One region of the Devosia sp. Z6_126 genome, then DNA from elsewhere that is predicted to be linked to it. Evidence: predicted binding sites of a transcription regulator. Region 1 holds the regulator's gene; each other region holds the start of a gene.
The links. Region 1 encodes LexA, which represses DNA repair genes until DNA is damaged. Its sites were predicted from a motif close to TGTTCNNNNTGTGTTCNG; they were not measured.

Region 1 (7,045 bases):
AGATCGCCGCCGCCGTGTCGATCCTGCGCGAGCAGATGGTGACGGTCGACGCCCCCGAACACGCCATCGACATTGTCGGCACCGGCGGTGATGGCGTTGGCACGCTCAACATTTCGACAGCCAGCGCCATCGTTGTTGCCGCCGCCGGCGTTCCCGTCGCCAAGCACGGCAACCGCGCCTTGTCTTCCAAATCGGGCTCCTCCCAGGCCTTGGAAGCCCTAGGCGTCAAGCTCGACCTCACCCCCGCCGAAATCTCGCGCTGCATCAACGAGGCCGGGATCGGCTTCATGTTCGCGCCCTCCCATCACCCAGCCATGCGCCATGTCGGTCCGTCGCGCGCCGAAATGGGCGTGCGCACCATGTTCAACCTGCTCGGCCCCCAGTCCAACCCCGCGGGCGTGCGCCGCTATATGCTGGGCGTTTATTCCCCCGAATGGGTGGAGCCGGTCGCCGCCGCGCTTCTCGCCAACCGGGCGATCAAGGCCTGGGTGGTGCATGGTCGCGATGGGCTGGACGAGCTTACGGTCACTGGCCCCTCCTATGTGGCTGAGATCGCTGACGGCAACCTTCACAGCTTCGAAGTCACCCCTGAAGATGCGGGCCTGTCGCGCCACGATCCCAATGACCTCTTGGGTGGCGAGCCCGAATATAATGCCCTCGCCATCCACGCGCTCTTTGACGGCGCGCCCGGCGCCTATCGCGACATCGTTCTCCTCAATGCCGCCGCCTCGCTGATCGTGGCCGATGTGGTGAGTGACCTGCGCAGCGGCGCCGCCATGGCCGCCGAAATGATCGACAGCGGCAAGGCCCGGGAAACCCTCGAGCGCCTCGTCGCCATCTCCAATGGAACACCCCCATGAGCGATATTCTCAAGCAGATCGAAGCCTATAAGCGCGAGGAAATCGCCGCGGCCAAGGCCCTGCGCCCCTGGGACGAAGTGGTTGCCGCCGCCCATGACCAGCCCCCGCCACGCGGCTTTCTCGCCGCCATCAAGGCCAAGCGCGCCCGCGGCGAATACGCCTTGATCGCCGAGGTCAAGAAAGCCAGCCCCTCCAAGGGCCTGATCCGGCCCGATTTCAACCCGGCAGAGATCGCGCGCGCCTATGAAGAGGCCGGCGCGACGTGCCTTTCGGTCCTCACCGATCAGCCCTCGTTCCAGGGTTCGCCGGCGTTCTTGCGCGAGGCGCGCGACGCCACCGCCTTGCCGGTCCTGCGCAAGGATTTCCTGTTCGAAACCTACCAGGTCGCCGAAGCGCGCGCTTGGGGGGCCGACTGCATCCTCATCATCCTCGCCGCTGTCGGTGACGACGTCGCGCGCTACCTGCTCGATTCCGCCCGCGAATGGGGCATGGATGCCCTGGTCGAGGTGCATGACCAGCTCGAGCTCGACCGGGCGCTGGCGCTCGACGCCGAGTTCATCGGCATCAACAACCGCAATCTGCGCACCTTCGAAACCCGGCTCGATACCTCGGTCAACCTTGCTGGCGGCGTGCCCGCGGGCAAGGTGCTGGTCAGCGAAAGCGGCATCAACGGCCACGAACACCTGCAGCATCTCGACCGCACAGCCGGCATCGGCACCTTCCTTGTCGGCGAATCGCTGATGCGCCAGGCCGATGTGGTCGCCGCCACCCGCGCCCTCCTGCAGGGTGTGCCCCAGGCCGCCCATCCATGAGCGAGCCGCAGCTGACCCATCTCAACGAGCGCGGGGAGGCCCGGATCGTTGATATCGGCGACAAGGCAGTCACCCGCCGCCGCGCCCTCGCCCAGGCGGTGATCAGCGGTCGGCCCGAAACCATTGCCGCCATCATGGGTGGCGCCCTCAAGAAGGGCGACGCCCTGGCCGTCGCGCGCGTCGCGGGCATCATGGCAGCCAAAAAGACCGCCGAGCTCATCCCTCTTTGCCACCCCATCCCGCTCACCAAGGTCAGCGTCGAGATGGAGGCGCGCGAGCCCGGCGCCATCACCATTCTTGCGACTGCCGAAACCACCGGCCAGACCGGGGTGGAAATGGAAGCCCTCATGGCGGCTTCCACCGCCGCGCTTACGCTTTACGACATGGCCAAGGGCATCGACCGCGAGATGGTTATTTCCGCGATCTGCCTACTCGAAAAATCGGGCGGCAAGTCCGGCGATTTCCAGCGGGCGCCATGAGCCTGCTCCCGGTTGAAGACGCCCTCGCGGCCATTTTCGCCCGCGTGCCGCCCGCCCGCACCGAGTCGGTGCCGCTTGAGGCCGCCGCCGGCCGGGTACTGACCGAGCCCCTGCTCGCCCGCCATGACCAGCCGCCTTTCCCCGCCAGCGCCATGGACGGCTATGCCGTGCGTGCGGCCGATATCGTGCCGGGCGCGATCCTAGATGTCGTCGGCACCGCCCAGGCCGGCGCCGGCTTTGGCGCGGATATCGCCCCGGGCACCTGCGTGCGCATCTTCACCGGCGCGCCCGTGCCCCCGGGCGCTGATGCCGTGATCATGCAGGAGGAAGCGACCCGCACCGGCGACCGCGTCAGCTTTGCCGCCCAGCCTCCCGTGGGGCGCAGCATTCGCCCGCTTGGCCACGACTTCCGACAGGGACAGGAGCTGATTCCGAGAGGCTCTCGCCTCACCCCCATGCAACTGGCCGTCGCGGCCGCCGCCAATTGCCCGACTTTGCCCGTCGCCGTGCAGCCGCGCATCGCGCTCCTCGCCACCGGGGACGAACTGGTGCTGCCCGGCACCGCTCTCGGGCCGGGCCAGATCGTTGCCTCCAACAGCTTCGGGCTGCGACCGCTCCTTGCGCCTTACGCCGCCGAGATCCGCGACTACGGCATCGCTCCCGACAACCGCTCGGCCCTCTCCGAACGCCTCGCCGCCATCTTTGCCGAAACCCCCGACTTCGTCATCACCACCGGCGGCGCCAGTGTTGGCGACCATGACATCGTTCAGGAAATCCTGCTGAGTCTCGGCGTGCAGCTCGATTTCTGGCGCATCAATATGCGCCCCGGCAAGCCGCTGATGTTCGGCACCCTCGGCAAGACCCTGGTGTTTGGCCTGCCCGGTAATCCGGTTTCGGCCATGGTGACCGCCGCCGTCTTCATCAAGCCGGCGCTGCGCCGCTGGCTGCGCGTTGCCGAACCCGCCCCCTGGCACCTGCCGCTCCTCGCGCCCACGCCGCCCAATACCGCCCGGCGCCATTTCATGCGCGCCCAATTGGTGCATTCAAGCCAAGGTGCGGGCTTGCTCCCGATCAGCGAAACCGATAGCGGTCATACCTCTTCGCTGGCCCGTGCCGATATGCTGCTGGTGCAGCCGGAATACGATTCCGGGCAACCCGCCGGCGCCCTTGCTGCGGCCGTTCCGCTGGACGGGTTCTAAGCAGAGCCAAAGAATTTTCTCCTGCGCCCTTGAGCGTTATTGCAGAACATAACTGGAACACCTATGCTCGTTCAGTCTTTGTTCCGATTCTGCGATTGAAGGGCTCCGATGCTGACGCGCAAGCAACATGAACTGCTGATGTTCATCCATGAGCGGATGAAGGAAAGCGGCATTCCCCCTTCGTTTGACGAAATGAAGGACGCGTTGGATCTGGCCTCCAAGTCGGGCATTCACCGCCTGATCACGGCGCTCGAGGAGCGCGGCTTCATCCGCCGCCTGCCCAATCGCGCACGGGCGCTGGAAGTGCTCAAACTCCCCGATTCGATGAACCCGGCACTTGGCGGCCGCAAGGCGCGCTTCGAGCCCAGCGTCATTGAAGGCAATCTGGGCCGCGTTGCCGCTCCGCCGCCTCGCTCGGGCTGGAGCGATGATTATGTGCGCCCCGTGGCCGTGCCGGTCATGGGCCGGATCGCCGCCGGTACCCCCATCGAGGCGATCCAGAGCCATTCCCACACCATCTTGGTGCCACCCGAAATGCTTGGGCCTGGCGAGCACTATGCGCTCGAAGTGCGCGGCGATTCGATGATCGATGCCGGCATTTTCGATGGCGACACCGTGCTGATCCGCCGCCAGGATGTTGCCGGCACCGGCGAGATCATCGTCGCCCTGGTGGATGACGAGGAAGCCACCCTCAAGCGGCTGCGTCGCAAGGGCAACACCATCGCACTCGAAGCGGCCAATCCCGCCTACGAAACCCGCATCTTCCCGCCCGATCGCGTCAAGGTCCAGGGTCGCCTTGTGGGCCTGCTGCGCAAATATTGATCCCGATGGTCGAAAAACTCTGTCCCGTCCTGCTGCGCGGGGTGGGGCAAGAACGCCAGTGCTTGGCGTTCAGGCATCCTTTGGCTGGGTTGGAGCTGGTGAAAGGAACGCGGGAAGGCTCCGAGCCGATGGAAGTCGGTGCCCTGCGCGAACTCGCAGAGGAGTCAGGCCTCCAGGCAGAAGCTTTGCGCACGCTGCCATCCAGCAATTCCATTGCAGAGCAACAGCTTTGGCACTTCGTTGTGGTGAGTGCCGCGGCTCCCGTGCCCGAACACTGGCGTTACTTTACCCATGATGATGGCGGTCATTGGTTCGAGTTCTTCTGGTGGCCACTCGAGTGCCAACCCGGACCCGAATGGCACCCCATGTTTCAGCGGGCCCTCGCCCACATCGCTCGCCACGCCTGAAGCCCAACTCGGCCAAGAAACTATCGTCTTCAACGGAACTCGATTGCCGCCCTAAGGTCCTCATCGGGCTGTACCAGACCAGCGCCTTTGAGCCCCTCTTCCCGCTCCCCCTTGAGGGGAGGGCCGGGGTGGGGGTGCAGGCCCCTCCCGCGCAAGAGCGCCGATGTAGCCCCGCTCACAACAGCTTGCCTCCGGCCCCGTTACCCACGAGCCGGTCGTCCATCCTCCCGACAATAACTTATCCCCGCCCCCACCGATCACCCCCATAGTCTCCTCATCCGTGCATCCAAGCGAGATCATGACGAGTGGTTGGTGCGTGGAGGCTGGGGGATCGTGGGTCGCCGCGATCCGGCCGGTGTCCGCAAGAGCCGTGGGCCTCTATCGTCCGGTGGTCTTGGGTGAAGAATCGCGATGGCAGCTGCACTGGTCATCGGAACCCTGATGTGGCGCAGGCAGCGGTGCCCGCCAGGGTTTAGTTCGACATCCGCGGAATCTGGCATGCGCCGCAGGAGGGAGCGGGCATCGGCACCCAGTCGCTGTTGGCGGGGCGGAGCTTCCGTTTTGCGCAACGTTTTTTGAGGCAATGCCTCGCCAACGCCGCTTTCAACCGGAGGCCCCGCGCCGACCGGAGTTTTGCCGTGCCTTGGAAAGAAAAAATCCCCGCCGAAGCGGGGATTTCGAAGTCGTTGTCGGCTGAGCCTAGTGGTTGTCGCGCGGCACGCCATAGGTCTGGGCAATGCGCTGGTAAGCCACTGCTGGCTTGAGCACGGCGCCGTTGCCGAGCTGGTCCACCAGCCCGCGCTGGATCTCCTGCCAGGGCGTCTGGTGCGCGGGGTACTTGTAGCCGCCCGCTTCCGCCAGTTCCTGCCGGCGCGTCGCGATCTCGGCGTCCGAGATCAGGATATCGGCGGTGCCATTGTTGAGGTCGATACGCACCCGGTCACCCGTGCGCAGGATGGCAAGGTTGCCGCCCGCCGCCGCTTCAGGCGAGGCGTTGAGGATCGAGGGCGAGCCCGAGGTGCCGGATTGGCGCCCGTCACCGATACAGGCCAGCGCGTGGACACCCTTCTTGATGAGGTAGGCAGGGGGTCGCATATTGACCACTTCAGCCGCCCCCGGATAGCCGATCGGGCCCGCGCCGCGCATGAACAGCAGCGTGTGCTCGTCGATATCGAGCGAGGGATCATCGATCCGGTGGTGATAGTCCTCGGGACCATCGAACACCACCGCCTTGCCCTCGAACATGCCGGGATGCTCGGGATTGGCCAAGTAGCGCTCGCGGAACTCGGGCGAGATCACGCTGGTCTTCATGATCGCGTTATCAAAGAGATTGCCTCGCAGCACCAGGAACCCCGCTTCTTCCTTGAGCGGCTGCTCGAAGGGGCGGATCACCTTCTCGTCCTGGATGGGCGTGTTGCGGCAGTTCTCGCCGATGCTCTTGCCGTTGACGGTGGGTGCATTCTCGCGGATCAGCCCCTGCTTCATCAGCTCGTTGACCACCGCCGGCACGCCGCCCGCATGGTAGTAATCCTCGCCGAGATATTCGCCGGCCGGCTGCAGGTTCACCAGCAGCGGCACCTTGTGCCCATAGGTCTGGAAGTCCTGCAGGTCGAGCTCGACACCGATATGCTTGGCGATCGCCTGGATGTGGATCGGGGCGTTGGTCGACCCGCCAATCGCGGAATTGACCACGATGGTGTTGATGAAATTGTCCTTGGTCATGATGTCGGAGGGCTTGAGGTCCTCATGCACCATGTCGACGATGCGCTTGCCCGTGCGATAGGCCATTTCCTGGCGATCGCGATAAGGCGCGGGGATCGCTGCCGAACCCGGCAGCTGCATGCCCAGCGACTCGGCCAGCGAGTTCATCGTGGTCGCCGTGCCCATCGTGTTGCAGAAGCCGGTGGACGGCGCCGAGGACGCCACCAGCTCAATGAACTGCGCATAATCGATCTCGCCGGCCGCCATCATCTGGCGCGCCTTCCACACAATGGTGCCCGAGCCGGTGCGCTCACCCTTGTGCCAGCCATTGAGCATCGGCCCGACCGAGAGCGCAATCGCCGGGATGTTAACCGTGGCCGCACCCATCAGCATGGCCGGGGTGGTCTTGTCGCAGCCAATGGTCAGCACCACGCCATCGAGCGGATAGCCATAAAGCACTTCCACCAGCCCGAGATAGGCCAGGTTCCGGTCCAGGCCCGCAGTGGGGCGCTTGCCGGTTTCCTGGATCGGATGCACGGGAAATTCGATGGCAATGCCACCGGCTTCCCGGATGCCTTCGCGCACGCGCTCGGCCAGCACGATATGGTGGCGGTTGCAGGGGCTGAGGTCGGAGCCGGTCTGGGCGATGCCGATGATGGGCTTGTTGCCCTGCAATTCCTCGCGCGATACGCCGAAATTCATGTAGCGCTCAAGATAAAGCGCGGTCATGTCCGGGTTCTCCGGATTGTCGAACCAGGCGCGCGA
Region 2 (7,045 bases), on a different contig from region 1:
CGGCTCGCTCAGCGCAGCCGCAATGGTCTCGATCCCTACGGGCCCCCCGCCATAGAAGTCGGCAATCATCGTCAGATAGCGCCGATCCAGCTGATCGAGCCCGCGGGCATCCACATCGAGCCGCAACAAGGCCTTGTCGGCAATGGCCCGCGTGATCTCGCTCGAGCCCTCGACCAGCGCAAAATCCGTTACCCGCCGCAACAGCCGGCCGGCAATGCGGGGTGTCCCGCGCGAGCGGCGCGCGATTTCCAGCGCCCCATCGGGCGCCATCGGCGTGCCCAACAGCCGGGCGCCGCGCTGCACGATCTGCACCAGCTCTTCGGGCGTATAGAAATTAAGGCGCACGGGAATGCCGAAGCGATCCCGCAGCGGCGTGGTCAACAAGCCCGCGCGCGTCGTCGCGCCCACCAGCGTAAACCGCGCCAGATCGATCCGTACCGAGCGTGCCGCCGGCCCCTCCCCGATGATCAGGTCAAGCTGGAAATCCTCCATCGCGGGATACAACACCTCCTCGATCGCGGGATTGAGCCGATGGATCTCGTCGATAAACAGCACATCGCGATCTTCGAGATTGGTCAGGAGTGCCGCCAGATCCCCGGCCTTGGCGATCACCGGGCCCGAAGTCGCGCGAAAACCCACCCCAAGCTCGCGCGAGATGATCTGCGCCAGCGTGGTCTTGCCCAGCCCTGGTGGGCCAACGAACAACACATGGTCGAGCGCCGCACCGCGCTTCTTGGCGGCCTCGATGAACACCTCAAGATTGGCACGCGCCGCCGCCTGCCCGACAAATTCCGAAAAGCCGGACGGGCGCAGTGCCACATCCAGTGGCTCATCGCGCCCGGCAACGGGAGAAGTAAGATCGGTCAAACGGATGCCCTGACTTGCGTTAGCGGGAGCACCATGGCTGTCTCCAACATCATGTTCGCCGGCTCAGCGCTGGCGGCGGAGCGGCTCGGAAAGACCATCACTGGCTCAACTCGCGCAGGCCCAGCCGGATCAGCTTTTCGGTCGCGGTATCATCCCCCTCACGGGCCACAACCCGCGCCAGGGCGGCGGAAGCTTGCGCCCCCGAATACCCCAGATTGACCAAAGCGGAAACTGCATCGGCTACATTCCCGCTAGCTGTTCCCTCGCCTAAGGCGGTCTGCAGCCCGAGCGTGCCCGCGTCAATGCCCCCGCCCTGCGGCGCCTTGCCCTTGAGCTCGGTCACCAATCGCAACGCCAGCTTGGGCCCAACCCCATTGGCCCGCCCGATCATCGCCTTGTCACCTAGTGCAATAGCGCTCGACAATTCCGATGGTGACAGGGCGGACAGGATCCCAAGCGCCACCCGCGCGCCAACGCCCTGCACGGTCATGAGGAGGTTGAACCAGCCCTTTTCGGCTTCGCTGCCAAAGCCATAAAGCCGGATCATGTCTTCGCGCACCACGGTTTCGATAAACACCACGGTTGCTTCCCCGACCCGCGGCAATCCCTGCAAAGTGCGCGACGAGCAAAAAGCCTCGTAGCAGACCCCCCCCACATCGATGAGCACATGATCATCGCCAAAGCTGTCGACGGCACCCTTGAGCTTGCCGATCATGCGCTCATCCGTGCCCGTTGCGCCGCAACCCGGTGATGGGCATGGCAAATGGCGATGGCGAGCGCGTCGGCCGCGTCGGCGCCCTTGATCTTGGCCGTAGGCAGCAAGGTCTTGACCATCAGCGCCACCTGTTCCTTCTCCGCATGCCCGGTGCCCACGATCGATTTCTTCACGAGATTGGTGGCATATTCCGCCACCGGAATGCCGCGATGGGCCGGCGTCATCAGCGCCACCCCCCTCGCCTGTCCCAGGATCAGCGCCGAGCGCGGTCCCGAGTTCACGAAGGTTTCTTCCACCGCCGCCTCATCGGGCGCAAACCGCTCCAGCAGGTCCAGCAACTCCGTAAAAAGGATCGCGAGGCGCTGCGCCAATTCGCCTTCCGTGGGCGGAGTGACCGTGCCGCAGGCGATGAATTGCAGCTTATTGCCCTGGGTTTCGATTACCCCCCAACCGCAGCGCCGCAGTCCTGGATCGATGCCGATGATTCGCACTGGTGGTGTCATGTTTCACCCATACCTGAAGGCGCTTCTCCTACCAAGCAGAAGTGAACAAAGCAGCAACGGAGCCCTGTGGAAGAAGCGACACGCGTAAAATTCCACCCATTGCACAAACCCCATTTTCAAGAAGCGCCTTCTAGGTTCGGCAATGTTCATGAAGGGGCATTAACTTATGAGCTGTGACCTGGTTTGCTGCGCCCCTTTGGCGCCGCGACGCTTCTGTGCATTGCCGCGCCTGACCGCGTTATCCCGCCCTGGGCACTCGCTCGCGTCTGCGCTCACCACCTATGGGCAGCGCCCGGAAAGGTGGGTAGCCAATGGCTAGCCCTTGTCAGGATAGCATCGGGGGGAGCGGCTCACGTACCTGGTCGAGCGTCACCCGCTGGACCGTGTTCGGCACCTTGGGCTGCGTCCTGGTTTCCGTCGGGTTCAATGCCCTGCTATTTGAAAATCTAGGTGGTGCAGCGCTGCAACGGGCGATGATCAGCGCTACGGTGCTACCCATCTTCCTGGGCGTGCCGCTGCTTTTTCTCCTGAGCTTGCGGCTGCGGCGCCTTGCCATTGCTAATCGCCGGCTCGGCATGGTCGCCCGCACGGACAGCCTCACCTCTTGTCTGAATCGCGGCGCCTTCACCGCCCAGGTGACGACGCAGTTGGCGCGCGCCGGCAGCACCCCGGGCGGTGCCTTGCTGGTGATCGACGCCGACAACTTCAAATCCATCAACGATCGGTTCGGCCACGATGCCGGCGACCTTGCCCTGACGGTGATCGCCCGGGCGATCCGCTCGGTGCTGCGGGCGGGAGATCTGGTGGGGCGGATGGGCGGCGAGGAATTTGGCGTGTTCCTGCCGGGCGTCGATGCCGACATCACTCGCGCTATTGCCGAACGCATCCGCAGCGCGGTCAATGAAGCTGAATTTGTGCCGCGCGGCACCGTACAAGCCCTGTCCGTCAGCATTGGTGGCGCCGTGTTCGGCAGCGCCATCGGTTTTTCCGAATTGTTCCGGATTGCCGATCAGCGCCTTTATGACGCCAAGCAAACCGGCCGCAATCGCGTGACGATCGTCGCGGCCGATCAGTTCTTTCCCCAGGCCCTGCAAAGCGCCTGAGGAACCTTGTCGAGGCTTAGTCGGCCAGCTTGGCCATGTCCTCGTCGCTCATCTCGAAGTTCGAATAAACATTCTGCACGTCATCGTCTTCTTCGAGCGTAGCGATCAACTTCATCAGCGTCGCGCCCTTGTCGGCATCGATGGGGGTATTGGTCTGCGGCTTCCACACGGCCTTGACTGATTCTGCTTCGCCCAGTGCCTTTTCCAGCGCGGCGGCGACTTCCACCATCGCCTCAAAGCTCGTGTAGATATAGTGGCCCTCTTCGTCGCTTTCGACGTCATCGGCGCCTGCCTCGATGGCGGCTTCCATGATCTCATCGGCACTGCCGGCGCTTGCCGGATAGGTGATCTCGCCAACCTTGTCGAACATGAACCCGACCGAGTTGGTTTCCCCCATCGCGCCACCATTCTTGGAGAAGTAGGAGCGCACATTGGAGGCGGTGCGATTGCGATTGTCGGTCAGCGTTTCCACGATGATCGCGACGCCACCTGGGCCATAGCCCTCGTAGCGGATTTCGTCATAGTTCTCGCCGTCGCTGCCGATCGCCTTCTTGATAGCGCGATCGATGTTGTCCTTGGGCATGGACTGGGCGCGCGCATTGGTCACCGCCAGGCGCAACCGGGAATTGAAAGCCGGATCGGGCATTCCCATCTTGGCGGCCACCGTGATTTCGCGCGCCAGCTTGGAAAAGACCTTGGAACGCACCGCATCGCTTTTGCCTTTGCGGTGCATGATGTTCTTGGCATGTGAATGGCCGGCCATCGGTCAGTCCTTGGGGTGTGGTGTTGTTGTGGTGGCGCGTTATAGGCAAGCCCGGCGCGAATGTGAAGCGGGCTAGAACTCGGGCAACGCCTGCGCCAAGACCCCGCCCACCCGCACCGGCAGCACCTTGACCGCCAGGCCCGTGCGCGGATCGGTTTCCACCGCCACGCCGCACAAGGTCGCTTCCCCTTCGGCTGGCGTGAACCGGCCATTGGCAATGCCGGTGAGGAACCGGTTCAGCGGCTCGTCGGGGTCCACCCCGATCACCGAGTCGTAGTCCCCGCACATGCCCGCATCCGCCAGCAGCGCCGTGCCGCCCTTGAGAATGCGCAAGTCAGCCGTCGGAATATGGGTGTGGGTGCCGACGACCAGGCTCGCCCGCCCGTCGAGGAAATGCCCCATGCCCTGGATTTCTGAGGTCGCTTCGGTGTGAAAATCCACAATAATTGCGTCGGCCTGCTCGCCCAGCGGACAGGCGGCAATCGCCGCTTCTACCGCCCGGAACGGATCATCGGCGGGCCCCATGAACACGCGCCCGAGCGCGTTGATCACGAGCACCCGATGCCCGTTGCGGCCCTCGACAAACATCGCCCCGCGACCGGGGGTGCCTGGCGCCATGTTGATGGGCCGCACCAGCGTCGTTTCCCGCTCGATAAACGAGATGGTGTCGCGCTGGTCGAACGCATGGTCGCCCAGGGTCACGATATCGGCGCCCGCCGCCCGGATGCCGTTGAAATGCGGCTCGGTCAGCCCGCGCCCATGGCTGGCATTTTCCCCGTTCACCACCACAAAATCAAAGCCGTAGCGCTCGATCAATCCGGGCAGGCGATCGGCAATTCCCTCGCGGCCTGCACGGCCCACGACGTCGCCCAAGAATAGAAATTTCATTATCTGCCGCCGAACTGTCGAATGCCGGTTTCCGTTATCACAGCGTCCAGCGCAATGTCATGCTCGTCCCGGGGAATGGCGTCAAACTCTTGCGCGCTGTAAGCCAGGCCGACCATCAGCGGCCGCCCTTCGCGCTCGGCAAAGCTGCGGTCATAATAACCACCGCCATAGCCCAGCCGGGTGCCCAGCCGGTCAAAGCCCAGGAGAGGCACCAGCACCAGGTCCGGGTGGGCGTGAGGCGCAAGTTCGGAGGGAGCGAGCGTGCCGAACCCCGCCGGGTAAAGCGGTGCGTCCGGCTCCCACACTCGCATCTGCAGCGGGCCGTGCGGCCGGACTATCGCCGGCAACACCACGGTGCGGGCATCATCGAGCAAGCGCAGCAAAATTGGCCGGCAATCCAGCTCATCCACCAGCGGCCAATAGCCCGCGATCACCTGGGCGAGCCCGAACCGAGGCTCGGAAAAAAACAGCTGGGTAACACTCTCGGCCGCCTGGGCCCGCTCACCGGCGGGGAGCGCCGCCCGGCGGGCCTTTGCCGATTGTCGCAAGCTCGCCTTGGTGTCTTCGTTACGCTCAACAACCATAAGGCGCTTTATTGCCTGTCGCGAAAATAAGGTGCCACCCTGGCCGTGGGATAGGCGATCCCGGGAACCTACTTACGTAGGTGGGCGCCGTATGTCCGAGCCCACGGGCCCGGTCAGGGACAGCTCCCTTTAGGATCGATAAGGCCCCGGGGATATTGGTATCCAACACGCACCGGGCAGCGCTCGACATATAGGCCTTTCGCAGGCGGGTGCAAAGGGCCGCGCAGCACAAAATCTGGCAAATCGCGGCGGGCCAATTAACCCGCTATATGTCGACCAATCCGATGGCGTCTTGGATCCTGCCGCCCTTTAACTCATTCTAGCCCTGCGCAGCCCTCTGGCGGTGTGCATTCTGGGGCCGCTCGGGACATGAACTTGGTGAAGTCTTTGCCGACATGGCGATCGAAATCCCTGGCGTGGCTGACAGCGCTGCTCCTGATGGTGCTCGCGCAGCCCGCCGCCCTTGGCGTGGAAACCGGGTCCGCCGCGGCGTCCGCCAATCCAGAGGAGCCCGAGGAGCCCGCCCGCTCCTGCTTCACCCTCAATGACGAGGCGGTTTGCATCGCTGCAACCAGCTATGTCGCCGATGTCTGCAGCGCCATTTCCCGCTTTTCCAACCATTACGAGATTCCCGAAGCGTTTCTTGCCCGCCTGATCTGGCAGGAAAGCCGCTTCGATCCGCAAGCCATCAGCCCCGCCGGAGCGCAGGGCATTGCCCAGTTCATGCCGGGCACCGCCCGCCTGCGCGCACTCGACAACCCCTTCGACCCCGCCCAGGCGCTGGCCCGTTCGGCCGAATATCTGGGCTTCCTGCAGGAAAAATTCGGCAATCTTGGCCTTGCCGCTGCGGCTTACAACGGTGGCGAAGCCCGCCTCTCCCGCTATCTCGCCGGCACCGGCGGGCTACCAGCCGAAACGCGCAACTATGTCTCGGTAATCACCGGCCGCCCCGCCGATTACTGGCGCAACGATGCGCCCGAGCCGGTGGACTTCACCCTCGAGCCCGAAAGCCCCTTCCTCGATTCCTGCCTCGACATGGCCTCGGCCGTCAAAATTCCCAACCTGGATACCACCAACGCCGCCTGGCAGCCCTGGGGCGTGTTGATCGCCCAGCACAACACCAGCGAAGTCGCCCGCAACCGCTTCGATACCGCTCAAAGCAAATTTTCCAACGTGCTGGGTGAGGAAAAGCTGCTGCTGATCACGGTGCGCAATCCCAATTTTGGGCGTCAATTGCGCTTTTCGGCCATGGTAGGCCGCCCTACCCGGCAGGAAGCCAACGCCCTATGCGAGCGCTTGATGGCTGCCGGAGGCAACTGCATCGTCCAGAAAAACGGCTCCTGAACTTATTTCTGGGGGCCGACCGCCGTTTCGTCCAACACCCCGGCGACAATTTCGAGCGAGCGCGCGGCCTGCTCGAGCTTGCCGGCAAAGCGCTGCTCGAGCGCATCCATTTCCCCGGCGATCTGCTGGCCGGCGGCGCTCAACTGCTCGATTTCAGCCTGCAGCGCCGCTATGCGCTTTTCGGCTTCCGCCAGTTCATCGACCACGGCGATCCCGGCCATCACCGTCAGACGCGTATCCCCGATTTCCCCGACCACGCCCTTGATCGCATCCACCTC
Region 3 (7,045 bases), on a different contig from region 1:
GCCGCGACGTCACGCCTGAAGCCATCGAGCCGCTGTTCAACAAGCGCATGGACGGCTTTTCGGTGCTGTTCCACCAATACTCGGCCACCAAGATCGGCACGTCCTCAATTCAGTCGCGCGCCACGGCTGGGCTGATCGGGGAAACCTTTGTGTTCTCCCTGCCCGGCTCGCGCGGCGCCTGCCGGGACGCCTGGGAGGGCATTTTGCGCGACCAGCTCGATTATCGGCACAAACCCTGCAATTTCGTGGAAGTGATGCCACGCCTCGCCGAGCGCTGAAACGCAAAACGGCGGCCCCGAAGGCCGCCGTTCTGAAGTTCCACCAGCCTTGAGAAGCTTAGTGCCCGTGCACCATGCCCGGCGTGCCGCCCTTGGGCTTGCGCACAAAGAATGCGGCCACGATCGCGAACAGCGAGATAATCGCCCCCACGAAGAACGCCGAGCGGATGCCGCCCGCCGCTGCCGCCAATGGCTCGGCACCACCGGCCAGCAGATTGGCCGACTGCAGGGTCATCAGCGCCACAAACAACGCCGTGCCGGCTGCCCCGGCCACCTGCTGCACCGTGCCGATCACGGCGCTGCCATGCGAATACAGCTTGGGCTGGAGCGAACCGAGGCTCGCCGAAAACAGGGGCGTGAACATCAGCGACAAACCGACGCTGAAGGCCAGATGGGCGGCCAGCAGCCAGCCAAAGGGCGTGCTTTCCGTAACCATGGTCAGGCTCCACAAGACGAGGCTCACAATGGTCGCGCCGGGCACGAGCAGCACGGTGGGGCCATGTTTGTCATAGAGCCGACCTACCACTGGCGCGCAGAGCCCCATAACGAGGCCGCCCGGCAGCAGCATCAAGCCGGTCTGCAGCGTCGACAGCCCCAGCACGTTCTGCAGATAGATCGGCAGCAGGATCAACATACCGAACATCGCCATCATCATCACCGCCATCAGCACCACCGAGATGCTGAAGGTCGGCGTTTGCAGGGTGCGCAGATCAAGCAGGGCACGGTCGCGCTTCTGTAGGGAAAGCTGGCGCAGCACGAAGAGCCCGATCACCACGACGCCAAGCACCAGCGGCGCCCAGGCCGGCACGGGACCGGGATGGCTCGCAGCTTCCCCCAGCCCGCTCAGCCCATAAACCAGGCTGCCAAAACCCACCACCGACATACCGACCGAAATCACATCGATCGGCACGGATTTGGGCGTCGAAACATTGCGGATGCGCGCAAATCCCAGCGCGAGGCTCCCCAGCGCAATCGGCAAAACGAGGATAAACATCCAGCGCCAATCCAACTGCGACAGGATCAGGCCCGAAATGGTCGGGCCGATCGCTGGCGCCACCGAGATCACGGTCGAGATATTGCCCATGGTCTTGCCCCGCGTTGCGGGCGGAACCAGGTTCATCACCGTGGTCATCAGCAGCGGCATCATGATCGCCGTGCCGATGGCCTGCACCACCCGACCCGCAATCAGCAGTTCAATGCCAGGCGCGGTGGCGCAGATCAGGGTGCCGAGCGAAAACGTGCTCATGGCAGCAACAAACACCGGCCGCGTATGAAAGCGCTGCAGCAAGAAGCCGGTGATGGGAATCACCACCGCCATGGTCAGCAGAAACGCCGTGGTCAGCCACTGGCCGGCGCTTGCGGTGATCCCCAGATCGGTCATCAGGTGCGGCAGCGCCACGCCCATGATGGTTTCGTTCAGGATCACCACAAAGGCCGAAACCAGCAGCAGGTTGATTACCAGCCGATTGCGCGCGCCCAGGCCCGGCTCGGCTGCGGCGGCGGATGGGGGCACAGCATCTAAAACAGAAGCATCGCTGGACATGGTGTGCCTTTCGCAGAATTGAATTTGTTCGGTCCCGGGCAGCTGGAACACAGCCGTGACGATCGGGCCAACCCGATTTCGACATCGCCTAAGCGAGTGGGGTTCAGCGCCCTTGGCCGGGTCGGGTGGTTTAGTGGGTGCAAGCGCGCCCGTCCACCCGCCAGAACGCAGGGCAGTCTTGCATCCGGCGTTCCCCACGCCCATTTGATGGGTCTAGGCAGCTCAGCCGTTCACCCTTGTTCTTGTTTTGTTCTCGTGCGTGCGCTATGTGAATCCCACGCTGCGAGCCGTCGCGATTCGACCGGCAAGCGCAAGGAGATCGCCTCATGGCCCTTTATCAAGCGCCGTCCTTTGAAGCCCTGGAAAAGCTCAGCCGCAGCCGCGACGCCGATCTGGCGCGGCGCGAACTGGTCGATCCCAGCCGCAATCGCGGCCGGGGCGCGCAATCCAATCGCAGCGGCCGCTTCGAGCGCCAGGCCCGGGAAAGCTTTGATGACGGCTGGAACAGCGTCGAAACACTGCCCCAGTTCGAAACCATCGAGCATATCGAGCGCGCCAAGACCATCATCACCAGCAATGACAGCCCCGATATCGGCTTTGATCGCTCGATCAATGCTTATCGCGGCTGCGAGCATGGCTGTTCCTATTGCTTTGCCCGCCCCAGCCACGCGTTCCTCGGCCATTCCGCCGGCATCGAGTTCGAGCGCGACATCTATGTCAAGACCAATGCGGTGGAAGCGCTGCGCGCGGAACTCGGCGCCAAGAACTATCGCGTCAAGCCGGTGGCAATGGGCACCAATACGGACCCTTATCAGCCCGCCGAGCGCAAGCATAAGCTGACGCGCGGCATCCTCGAAGTGATGCTGGAAACGCGCCACCCCGTTACCATCACCACCAAGTCGGCGCTCCTGATCCGCGACCTCGACCTTCTGACTGAGTTGGCCAAGCTCCGGCTCGTCAAGGTCGGCATTTCCATGACCTCGATGGACCACAAGCTCAGCCGCAAGATGGAGCCGCGCGCCTCCTCCCCTGCCCGGCGGCTGGAAGCCATTCGCCTCTTGTCGGAAGCGGGCATTCTGGTTTCGGTGCTGGCTTCGCCAATGATCCCGGCGATCAATGACATGGAGCTCGAGCGCATTCTGGATGCCGCCGCGGCGCAAGGCGCCAAGGGTGCGGCTATGATCCTTCTCCGCCTGCCTGGCGAAGTGCGCGACATCTTCCGCGAATGGCTGCTGCGCCATTTCCCCGACCGCGTCCGTCATGTCCTGTCGCTGGTGCGCGATACCCGTGGTGGCAAGGATTATGACTCGCGCTGGGGCACCCGCATGACCGGCGTAGGCCCGTATGCGACCCTCCTGGCCCAGCGCTTTGAAAAAGCGCGCGAGCGCTATGGGCTCGACGCCAAGCTTCCGGGCCTGCGCAGCGACCTTTTCGTCGCCCCCAAGCTCGAAGACCGGCAGATGAGCCTCTTCTGATTTGTGATCCCGGCGCGACCTGGCGCCGGGTTGACGGCACCGGCCCTCGCCGCAATGCTGCGGCATGCTGATCGAATCACCCATCCAGCTTGAGCCCGATTACTCCCACGAGCTTGCCGCGCAGGCCCGTGGGGCGCGCGTGGTCGCGGGCGTCGATGAAGCTGGCCGCGGCCCTCTTGCGGGCCCCGTGGTCGTTGCCGCGGTGATCCTTGATCCCACCTGCATTCCACTTGGCCTCAACGATTCCAAAAAGCTGACCGAAGAGGTGCGCGAGGCGCTGTTCGCCCAGATCGTGGGCACCGCCCGGGTTTCGGTGGTGATCGCGCCCCCCTCCATCATTGCCACCCGCAATATTCGCGGCGCGACGCTCTGGGCCATGACCCAGGCCGTACACGGCCTTTGCGTTACGCCGGACCGTGTCCTTGTGGATGGGCGCGATGTGCCGATGGGGCTGCCCTGCGAAGGCCTGGCGCTGGTGGGCGGCGACGGTCGCAGCGTTTCGATTGCTGCCGCTTCCATCGTTGCGAAAGTCACGCGCGACCGGATGTGCCGGATCATGGATTGCGATGCACCCCATTTCGGCTTTTCCAGCCACAAGGGCTATTCGACGCCCCAGCATATGCGCGCCCTCAAGGACCATGGTCCCTGCCGCCATCACCGCGCCGATTTTGCCCCTGTTGCTGAAGCGCGCGAGCGGCTGGCGCTGGCGGCTGTCCCGGTCCTGCTCGCCTCTTAACTCCACGCTAACCCATTGCACACGCTCCCTTAACCCTGAGGCGCTACAACAGGAGCGTTAGTGTTGCGTTAGGGTTAAGTGTATGTTGCGTACCGCGCGTCGGGCCGAACCGGCCTTTGCGGAGGAGCCAAGGCGTCTCCCCATCGACACCATTCTTGTGGGCGATTGTATCGACCATATGAACAGCCTGCCCGCTGGCTCGGTGGACCTGGTGTTTGCCGATCCACCCTATAATCTGCAGCTGGAATCGGGCCTGACCCGTCCCGATCAAAGCCGCGTCGATGCGGTGGACGATGATTGGGACAAGTTCGACAGCTTTGCCCATTACGACCGTTTCACCCGCGCCTGGCTGGCGGCGGCGCGCCGCGTGCTCAAGCCCGATGGCGCCCTGTGGGTCATCGGCTCCTACCACAACATTTTCCGCGTTGGCGCGGCACTCCAGGATCTCGACTTCTGGATGCTCAACGACGTGATCTGGCGCAAGGCCAATCCGATGCCCAATTTCCGGGGTACAAGGTTCACCAATGCCCATGAAACGCTGATCTGGGCGGCCAAGAACCAGAAAAGCCGCGTCACCTTCAATTATGAAGCGCTCAAGCTCGCCAATGACGACACGCAGATGCGCTCCGATTGGCTGTTTCCGCTGTGCACCGGCAATGAGCGCCTCAAGGGCGAGGACGACGGCAAGGTGCATCCCACACAAAAGCCCGAAGCCCTCCTGTTCCGCATTCTCAATGCCACCACCAAGCCCGGCGACATCGTGCTTGACCCATTCTTCGGCACTGGCACGACGGGGGCTGTCGCGCGCAAGCTCGGGCGCCATTTCATCGGCATCGAGCGCGAGCAGATCTATGTGGATGCCGCGCGCAACCGCATCGCGACCATCCGGCCGGGTGTCTTTGAAGCCCTGCAATCGGTCACGCCCAAGCGCAAGGAAACCCGCATTCCCTTTGGCTCGCTGGTCGAGCAGGGAATGATTGAACCGGGCACGCAACTTTTCGACTTAACCAAACGTTACTTCGCCATGGTTCGTGCAGACGGCTCGCTCGTCTCGGGTTCCCATCAGGGCTCCATCCACAAAGTGGGTGCGCTGGTGCAGGGCGCCGAGGCATGCAACGGGTGGACTTTCTGGCATTACGAACAAGGGGGCCATATCGCTCCCATCGACGACCTTCGGGCGGATATCCGCGCGAAACTTGATTTGCTTTCTGCCTGATCCTGACCTCCAATCATTCAGGCTCTACTTCAAGGCCGCTGGTTCCAAACCGGCGGCCTTTTTCTTTGCCCGGGGTTCTCGGAGGGGCCTTTCCCAGTTGTGCTCACCGGAGCGCTCATGGCTGATGCTGGGATAAACCCTGCATAGACCCCTTCCTGGGGATCGCCATAGAGAACAACACACGCAAGGCGACGGTCCGTGCCCTTGATGCAGCTTCGTTCACGCCGTCGTCCGCTGACATGTGTCAGGCGAAGGACCCGGCATCTTTCGGCCACGGCGCTGGCAGCCAGTCACGCAGACTTTATCAATCCAACGACTGCGAGGCCCCGTCATGAAGACGCTGCGCCGCCTCAACCTCCGGCAGCCTGGTTTCTGCCCAATCGATCATCATGCGCAATGCGGTCAGCAGTTCACGGCCAAGGGGCGTAATCGCATAGGTGACCGTTACCGGCGTAGTAGGTTCAACCTCGCGGGTGATGAGCCCGTCCCGTCTAAGCGATTGAAGGGTTTGGCTTAGCATCTTCTGCGAAATGCCGCCGATTTGCCGCCTCAGTTCGTTGAACCGGGCTTCTGAATCTCCCAGCACAAGCAGGATCAGGACGCTCCATTTGTCACCGATGCGGTCGAGCAGCTTTCGTGTCGAACAGTCACTGGCAAAGACGGTTCCGCGTGCCGTTCGGGTTTCCCCGGCGTAACCTGATGTGGTGAAAGTGCCGTCTTGCATGTGTCGTTTCTACCTATAACTAAGTTTCCAATGGTTACTACCACAGGAGACGACAAATGAAAATCGCAGTACTCGGAGCAAGCGGACGCGCCGGTTCGGAAATCACCAAGGAGCTTGCACGCCGGGGGCACGCGGTGCTCGCAGTCGACCAGAACCCGGATGCCGTGCCCCGTGCTCCGGAAGTAACCGCAGTCAGTGCTGACGCATTCGATCCTGCAGCGCTTTCTAAGGTCATCGCTGGAAGTGACGCCGTCATCAGCGCCTTGCGCTTCGACGTGCCTGCCGCAACTCTATTGTCTGCCGTCAAGCAGGCCGGAATAGGCAGGGTACTGTTCACCGGGGGCGCAGGCAGTCTGGAAGTTGCACCAGGTGTACGGCTTATCGATGCGCCCGACTTTCCCGATGAAGCGAAACCCTTTGTGCAGGGTGGCATCACCTTCCTTGAAGACCTTCGTGCCGAGAAAGATGTCGACTGGATCTTCTTCTCTCCGGCCGCTGACTTTTTTGCTGGCCCGCGTCTAGATCACTACCGCCTGGGCGATGACAAGCTGGTTGTTGATGAGGCTGGTGTCAGCAAAATCAGCTTTGCGGATTATGCAATCGCCATGGTCGACGAACTTGAACAACATCGGCATAGTCGCGTGCGGTTCACTGCCGCCTACTGATTTCGCTGTAGCAATTGCCGCGGGCCGCCTGCTGCTCACTGGTAATCGTGCCACCCATGCTCCCACAATGGAGCGGAACCTGCAGGTCAGCTAGGTCACCGGCTGAGCAACCGGAAACGGGAGGACGACGGGATGCAGCTTTATGGAGTGCGCGGCTGGGGTTCGGGCATTGCGGAGGCGATGCTTACGCTCGCCGGCATGCAGTATGAACTTATCGATGTCATCGGGTTCGATCAGCCCGGTGCGTCGCGCGATGCGCTTACCGCAGCCAATCCCTTGGCGCAGATACCCACCCTGGTCCTCGCAACCGGGCAGGTCATCACCGAAAGCGCAGCTATCGCGCTTATGGTGATTGATCAGGCACCGCAGCCGGCACCGCCCCAAGACACGCCGGAGCGCCTTCGCTTT
Region 4 (7,045 bases), on a different contig from region 1:
ATCGGCGAAGATGGATTCGGAGGGCACGAACATGAAGGCGGTGTCCTGGGTTTCCCCCGCGATGAGGTATTTTTCGGCAATTGCCTTCACATGCACGCCGATATCACCGCGAAACTGGGTTTGCGCGGCGCGCAAGGTTTCGGGTGAGTCAGCCATGCCCAGGCGCTGCCAGCTTTCAAGCGGAAACTTGGCATCGATGACGAGGCTTGGCGCGCCATTGGGCATGAGAACCAGGCAATCGGGGCGGCTGTTGTTGGACAGCGTTGACTGGAAGGAATAGCTGTTGGGCGCGAGCCCATCGGCAATGATCGCTTCCATGCGCCCCTGCCCGAAGGCGCCGCGCGTCTGCTTGTTGGCCAGGATGGATTGCAGCGAGACGATTTCGCTCGAGAGCGAGGTCATGGTGGATTGGGCGCGATCGATGACCGCGAGGCGCTCATGCAGCTTGCTCAGGCCTTCATCGGTCTTGGCGCGGGTTTCCTGCAGGGCCTGGCCGACGCGTTGAGAGGTGGAATCGAGCCGTTCATTGACCAGCCGGGCCAGATCGGAGGTGCGCGAGCCAAAGATCTCGGACATGGTTTGCATGCGGCCCGTCATCTCCGACTGCACCTGCATAAGCCCGGCGAGATGGCGCTCCATGGCTTCCGAGCGCGCCAGCACCGCCGCAGTTTCCGCCGCCCGCGCTTGCCCGGTGCGCAGCGCCGCCAGCACGAGCACCAGCAGCAGCAGGACGATGAGCCCGCCACCCGCCGCGAGCGCCTGGAGCGGAGTGACTGCGAATTGGCCGAAAACAAGAAGCGGGCTGTCCATGCTGCTGGTTTAGGACGATTCGGGCGTTCCTCCTATGTTCTTGTGCGGCGCGGCGCCAACTGGCGACCAGTTGCGGGGGGAGTGACCCGGATTTTATAGGGCAACAACACAGGTTTAGGGAATGCCTACTCCCACCCCCCCGGCGCGTTGCGGGTGGAGCCAGGAGAGAGCCATGCCACTATATTTCTTTGATACCGATGATGGTGACGTCTTGTTCAGGGACGAGATCGGCTCTGACCTGGCTAGTGACCACGCCGCGCGCGACGAAGCCTCAAGCGCCCTGGCGGAACTGGCCAAGGACCATATTCCCGGGGCCTACCCGCAAAAGAACATCACCATGTGGGTGCGCAATGAAGAGGGTGAGCCGATCCTGCAACTGGCGCTGAGCTTTGCCATCCGGCCCCTGAAATAGCGGCGTGGGCGCTGCCGACCAGTTCGCGCAATTCAGTCGAGCTCCCCGGCGTAAGCGGCCAACTGATCAATGGTGGTGCCCCAACCTTCATCAAAGCCCAGTTCGGCGTGCTTGTGGCTATCGGCGGCGTTTTTGTGGAGGACACGAGCGGAATAGCGAGTGCCCGGCCCTTCGGGCGTAAAGGTGATGATCGCCGTCAGCGCCAGCCATGGCTCGGTGGGACGCCAGCCTTCGGCCAGGGCCGTGGTCCAGACCAGGCGCTGCTCGGGCAAAACCTCGAGAAAGCAGGCTTCCACATGGGGTTGGAATGGCCCCTCCCCTTCGCGCATGCGGGTTTCAAAGCCGCCGCCGGGGCGCAGATCGAGCTTAACCACCTCGCACTCGATGGGCGCCGGGATCCACCAGCGCGCGAGATGCTCCGGCCGGCTCCAAGCGGTCCAGACCTTGGCGGGCGCTGCGTTGATGAAGCGAGTAATGGTGAGTTCGTGGTCGCAAACAGTCATGGATTTGGCTCCTCGGACAGATGGTTTTCGACATAAGCCGCGAGCCGATCCGCCCCGGCGCTCCAGAATGCGCGTTGCTCGGCCAGCCAGCTTTCGGCTTGCAGCAGCCGCTCAGGCTCGATGCGGCAGGTGCGAATACGGCCGGTTTTTTCCGTCGCTATCAAACCGGTCTCCTCAAGCACCCGCAAATGCTTGAGAAAGGCGGGCAGGCCCATGGCGAAGGGCTCGGCTAGTTGCTTGACCGGCTTGGGGCCAGCCAGCAGCTGGCGGAGCACCGCCCGCCGTGTCGGGTCGGCAAGGGCGTGAAAGGCTCCGTCGAGGGCTGGGTCATAGTTCTCCATGTGGTGAACTATAGACATCAGTTCACCACTTGGCAAACTAAACCTGTTGCGCGTTGGTAAGGGGCGCTCAGGCGGCGTGCGGTGGGTCCTGCTCGAACTGACCGGCGCCCTTCACCGGTGTGAGCCAGGGTTCGCGGCGCTTGATCCAGCCTTCGCGGGTGGGCACGAAGGCGGCCGGGACCTGATCGAGCGAACCCAGCACGATTTCAGCGCCGGTTTCGTCGAGGTGGAAGAGCGGCGCGCCGCATTGGGGGCAAAAGCTGCGCCCCTCAAAAGTGGCGTAAGTGCCGGTGATCGAGAAGCGGTCGACCGGCCAGTCGGCATAATACAAAAAGGTGCTGCCGGTTTCGCGCCGGCAGTCGGTGCAATGGCAAAGGCCCACTTTGAGCGGTTCGCCCGTCACTTGGTAGCGCACCGCGCCACAGCGGCAACCACCCTGATAGGTTGTTGGCATGGCGTTATTCCTCCCTGTTGCGGCAACGGAACGGCCTTGGCCGGGTTCCAGCGCAGTTGACCGGAAGCGCCGAAAATACCATATCGGGAACAATTCCCTTTTTGCCTGGACGAATTAACATGGCTATCCGCCCCATTCTTGTGTTGCCCGACCAGCGGCTGCGTGCCGTCGCCGATGCCATCCCCGAGGTGGACGAGGAGATCAAGACGCTGGCCAAGGACATGCTGGATACCATGTATGACGCGCCCGGCATTGGTCTTGCCGCCCCCCAGATCGGGGTGATGAAGCGCATCGTGGTCATGGACCTGGCGGGCGAAGGCGAAACGCCCGATCCGCTGGTGATGATCAATCCCGAGATTACCAAGGTTTCCGACCAGATCCAGGTGACTGAAGAAGGGTGCCTGTCGATCCCCGAGCTTTACTATGAAGTGGAGCGGCCTGACGCGGTGACGGTGAAGTACACCGATCTGGATGGCAATGAAGTGGTTCGCGATGCCGATGGCAAGTTGGCCGTTTGCATCCAGCACGAGATCGATCATCTCGATGGCGTGCTTTACATCGACTATCTCAGCCGCCTCAAGCGCGACCGGGTGATCAAGAAGTTCGACAAGGCCGCCAAGCGCGCTGCGGGGTAGCCGCGCCACGACCACGTGGTTCGAGGCTGCGCTGCGCTGCGCACCTCACCATGAGGTCTACTGCAGGAGCGCAGTAGACCGATGATCTAAAAGTCTACCGAACTGTAGGCGTGCCCCAGGAGTTTGCCGATGCGCGTTGTTTTCATGGGCACGCCCGAATTTGCCGTGCCGACCCTGTCCGAGATCGTTTCGAGCGGGCATGAGGTGGTGGCAGTTTATACGCGCGCCCCAAAGCCAGCCGGGCGCGGGCAGGCGGAACGCAAGTCGCCGGTGCATCTGGCGGCTGAAGCGATGGGCATTCCCGTGTTGACGCCGCGCTCACTCAAGGGCCCTGACGAGCAGGGCGTATTTGCGCTCCATGATGCCGATCTCGCGGTGGTGGTGGCCTATGGGCTCATTCTGCCCAAGCCCATTCTGGAAGCGCCGCGTGAGGGGTGCCTTAACCTCCATGGCTCCTTGCTGCCGCGCTGGCGGGGCGCCGCGCCGATGCAGCGCGCGATCATGGCCGGGGACACGCAAACCGGCGTCATGGTGATGCGCATGGAAGAAGGGCTCGACACCGGCCCGGTAGCGCTGGGCGAAGTGATCCCGATCGGCCCCGATACCACGGCGGGCGAATTGCACGACACGATGATGCGCGTGGGGGCCGATTTGATGGGCCGGGCGCTGGCGGCACTCGAGCGCGGGAGCCTCGACTTCACCCCGCAGCCCGAAGCTGGCGTGACCTATGCCAAAAAAATCGAAAAAGGCGAAACCCGGATCGACTGGTCGCGGCCGGCGGCTGAGGTGCACAACCATATTCGTGGGCTGTCGCCCTTTCCGGGCGCGTGGTTCGAGATCGAGCTCGGGGGCAAGCCGGTGCGCGTCAAGGCTTTGCGCTCGAGCCTTGCTGAGGGCTCAGGGGCGCCCGGCACGGTATTGCCGGAATTGACCATTGCCTGCGGAACGGGCGCCGTGCGGCTCGTGCAGGTGCAGCGCGAAGGCAAGACCGCGATGGATGCCGCGACGTTTCTGCGCGGGGCTGGGGCCCTGCCAGCCGCCGTTGCCTGAGCCATGGCGCGGTTCAAGCTCGTTCTTGAATATGACGGAACCCCGTTTTCGGGCTGGCAGGTGCAGCCCACGCGGCTGAGCGTGCAGGGCGTGCTCGAAGACGCCATCGAGCGGTTTTCGGGCGAGCGGGTGGTGACGCAAGCGGCCGGGCGCACCGATGCGGGGGTGCATGCGTTGGGCCAGGTGGCGCATTTCGACCTTTCCCGCGCATGGGACCCGTTCCGGGTGCGCGAGGCGCTCAACTATCATTTGCGGCCCCATCCGGTGGCGGTGATATCGGCCGAAGCGGTGGACGAGAGCTTTGAAGCGCGGTTTTCCGCCACCGCGCGCCACTATGAGTACCGCATCCTCAATCGACGGGCGCCCGCGGTGATCCAGCGCAACCATGTGTGGCACCTGCCCCTGCCGCTCGCGGCCGAACCGATGCACGAAGCGGCGCAGGGCATTTTGGGGCTGCATGATTTCACCACTTTCCGGGCGGCGGAGTGCCAGGCCAAGTCGCCGCTGCGCACGCTCGACCGGCTCGATGTGCGGCGCGAGGGCGAACATATCGTCGTGGTGGCGAGCGCGAGGAGCTTCTTGCATCACCAGGTGCGCTCGCTGGTGGGCTCACTCAAGCTCGTGGGTGAGGGCAAATGGGCGCCGGAACGCTTGCGCCAGGTGCTCGATGCGCGCGACCGGCGGCAATGCGGGGCGATGGCGCCGTCAGCCGGGCTGTATCTGACCGGCGTCGACTACTAGACGGGCGGCGGCGGCACTGTCGGCATCAGCATGCCGTAGAACAGCAGCAGCCCGATGCTGGCGCCCACCAGCTGGGCGACAATGAACATCGCCACCTGCATGGGCGAGAGCGTCACGATCAGGCGGGCAATGTTGATGTCGATGATGATCACGACGATGATCACGCCGAAAAAGGCAATGCCGCCGCCATCGCCCACCAGCAGCAGGAGCAGCGACAGGAAGGCGGTGAAGAACGTGGTCCAGTTATCGGCGACCAGGAAGGGCACGAAGCCATCGGTGCGCCCGAGCTGGCGCAGCACCACATAGGCGAGAGCCGCCTGAAGCAGGAACAACACGCCATTCATCAGCAGGCCACGGGTGGCCAGGCCCGGCTCAAGCCCCAGGCCGAACAATTGCGGCACAAAGGCCGAGATCGCGTTGGCCAGGAGGAAGGCGATAAAGGAGCCGATCAGCCCGCGCTGGCTGAAATCGAAAAAGCTTGCTGCCTGCCGGTTGCCGGTCAGGAGCGCAAAGCAGCCGCGTGCCGCACTGGCCAGTTCATCGCGAAAACTCGTGGTCGGCTGGGCCAATGGTTACTCGGCAATCATAGGGGGGACGCGGCGGGGTTCAGGAGCATGTAAAGGCTCACCGGCATGCCGACAAGCAGCGCGATCGTTAAAACTGCAAATGCGACCGAAACGCCTCGGCTCCAGCCGGCCGCAACACGGCCGAGGCGATAAAGCAAATAGCCCAGCGCGAGCCAGACCAGCAGCAGCGCGGGGCCGCCGATGAGGGAAACCACCGTCCCGGCAACGAGATAGGCCACCAGCGCATAAATGCCGGGGACCAGCAAAGTGCGCAGCGGGGCCGGGCTGGCCAGAACGCGCTTGGTGATCTGGATGGCCAGCAGCAGCGCCAGGATGGACAGCGCCTGCACCACCAGCGCCGAAGCGATGCCCATCATGCTGGGCATGCCAACGCCCATGGAGGCGAAGGCGACGGACAGAAAGGCGAAAAACAGGAAGATGGACAGCGCGGCCGCGAGGCCTGGATTGGTCAGCGTGAAGTGCTGCGACCAGGCGGGGTCACCGCGCAGCAGCAGCATCCAGCCGCGCCAGGCCCGGGTGAGCGCCGCCCAAAGCTTCACGTAACCGCACCGGCAAAAAAGCGGCGCATGAATTGCGTGTAGATCTCGGTCAGCCCAGTGAGATCGGAGATGGCGATGTGCTCGTCGATCTTGTGCATACTGGGGCCCACAAGACCACATTCCACCACCGGACCATAGGGGGCAATGAAGCGGGCGTCCGAAGTGCCGCCGCCGGTGGAATATTGCGGGCGCTGCCCGGTGCAGTCCGCGATGGTGTCCGACAGCAATGCAACATGCTCGCCGAGGGAGGACAGGAAGGACAGCGAGGGGCGGCCGGTGATCTCGAACCGCACGGTGGTGCCGGCGGGATCCACCTCGGCGATGCGCTCGCGCACCCATCGTGCAAGGGTGTCGGGGGTCCAGCCATCGTTGAAGCGGATATTGAAGCGCAGCGTCCCGGCGGCGGGGATCAGATTGGCAGTGGGATTGCCCACATCGATCGAGGTGAGCTCGAGATTGCTGGCGGGGAAATGCTCGGTCGGGGTGTCGAGACGCGTTTCGCTTAAGGCGAGAGCAATGCGGGACAGTACGGGGAGCGGGTTGTTGGCTTTTTCCGGATAGGCGACATGGCCCTGGGTGCCCTCGACGGTGACGAGGCCGGAGAACGAGCCGCGCCGGCCGATCTTGATGCTATCGCCCAGGGTGGCGGCGGAACTCGGCTCGCCCACCAGGGCGAAGTCGAAACGGTGGCCTTGCGCGTCGGCCCAGGCCATGAGCTTGCCGGTGCCGTTGACCGCGTCGGCCTCCTCGTCATTGGTGATGGCGAGCATGATCGTGCCGGCGTCAGCGGGAATGGCGGCGGCAGCGGCGACAAAGGCTGCAATGCCCGACTTCATGTCGGCGGCGCCACGGCCATAAAGCTTGTCCTCGCTGGGGCGGGCGGTGAAGGGGTCACTGGTCCAGAGGGCTGGATCGCCAGGGGGCACCACATCGGTGTGGCCGGCGAACAGGAGCCGCCGACCGCCCTGCCCCC

Region 2: ruvC (crossover junction endodeoxyribonuclease RuvC) is a predicted target of LexA. The motif match lies at 2,127-2,144, and genes of this name have one in related genera.
Region 3: AC3YOG_RS00260 (PA0069 family radical SAM protein) is a predicted target of LexA. The motif match lies at 2,059-2,076, and genes of this name have one in related genera.
Region 4: def (peptide deformylase) is a predicted target of LexA. The motif match lies at 2,595-2,612, and genes of this name have one in related genera.

The regions. Positions count from the first base shown of each region.
Region 1 covers NZ_JBYUNO010000002.1:68,211-75,255, forward strand. Annotated here, with positions in the region: gene trpD (anthranilate phosphoribosyltransferase) at 1-860, shown strand, start outside; gene trpC (indole-3-glycerol phosphate synthase TrpC) at 857-1,672, shown strand; gene moaC (cyclic pyranopterin monophosphate synthase MoaC) at 1,669-2,151, shown strand; gene AC3YOG_RS07155 (molybdopterin molybdotransferase MoeA) at 2,148-3,350, shown strand; gene lexA (transcriptional repressor LexA) at 3,459-4,172, shown strand; gene AC3YOG_RS07165 (NUDIX domain-containing protein) at 4,178-4,579, shown strand; gene AC3YOG_RS07170 (IlvD/Edd family dehydratase) at 5,279-7,045, opposite strand, start outside.
Region 2 covers NZ_JBYUNO010000003.1:473,249-480,293, forward strand. Annotated here, with positions in the region: gene ruvB (Holliday junction branch migration DNA helicase RuvB) at 1-867, opposite strand, end outside; gene ruvA (Holliday junction branch migration protein RuvA) at 965-1,582, opposite strand; gene ruvC (crossover junction endodeoxyribonuclease RuvC) at 1,579-2,085, opposite strand; gene AC3YOG_RS14525 (GGDEF domain-containing protein) at 2,397-3,188, shown strand; gene AC3YOG_RS14530 (YebC/PmpR family DNA-binding transcriptional regulator) at 3,205-3,951, opposite strand; gene AC3YOG_RS14535 (TIGR00282 family metallophosphoesterase) at 4,024-4,839, opposite strand; gene AC3YOG_RS14540 (5-formyltetrahydrofolate cyclo-ligase) at 4,839-5,423, opposite strand; RNA gene ssrS (6S RNA) at 5,451-5,609, opposite strand; gene AC3YOG_RS14550 (lytic transglycosylase domain-containing protein) at 5,811-6,767, shown strand; gene AC3YOG_RS14555 (cell division protein ZapA) at 6,770-7,045, opposite strand, start outside.
Region 3 covers NZ_JBYUNO010000001.1:45,064-52,108, forward strand. Annotated here, with positions in the region: gene moaB (molybdenum cofactor biosynthesis protein B) at 1-278, shown strand, start outside; gene AC3YOG_RS00255 (MDR family MFS transporter) at 337-1,821, opposite strand; gene AC3YOG_RS00260 (PA0069 family radical SAM protein) at 2,148-3,296, shown strand; gene rnhB (ribonuclease HII) at 3,361-4,032, shown strand; gene AC3YOG_RS00270 (site-specific DNA-methyltransferase) at 4,115-5,248, shown strand; gene AC3YOG_RS00275 (winged helix-turn-helix transcriptional regulator) at 5,553-5,972, opposite strand; gene AC3YOG_RS00280 (NAD(P)-dependent oxidoreductase) at 6,029-6,637, shown strand; gene AC3YOG_RS00285 (glutathione S-transferase family protein) at 6,770-7,045, shown strand, end outside.
Region 4 covers NZ_JBYUNO010000001.1:258,391-265,435, forward strand. Annotated here, with positions in the region: gene AC3YOG_RS01315 (DNA recombination protein RmuC) at 1-810, opposite strand, end outside; gene AC3YOG_RS01320 (DUF6894 family protein) at 983-1,222, shown strand; gene AC3YOG_RS01325 (SRPBCC family protein) at 1,255-1,725, opposite strand; gene AC3YOG_RS01330 (ArsR/SmtB family transcription factor) at 1,722-2,084, opposite strand; gene AC3YOG_RS01335 (GFA family protein) at 2,134-2,520, opposite strand; gene def (peptide deformylase) at 2,640-3,155, shown strand; gene fmt (methionyl-tRNA formyltransferase) at 3,285-4,205, shown strand; gene truA (tRNA pseudouridine(38-40) synthase TruA) at 4,209-4,946, shown strand; gene AC3YOG_RS01355 (hypothetical protein) at 4,943-5,515, opposite strand; gene AC3YOG_RS01360 (hypothetical protein) at 5,530-6,072, opposite strand; gene dapE (succinyl-diaminopimelate desuccinylase) at 6,069-7,045, opposite strand, start outside.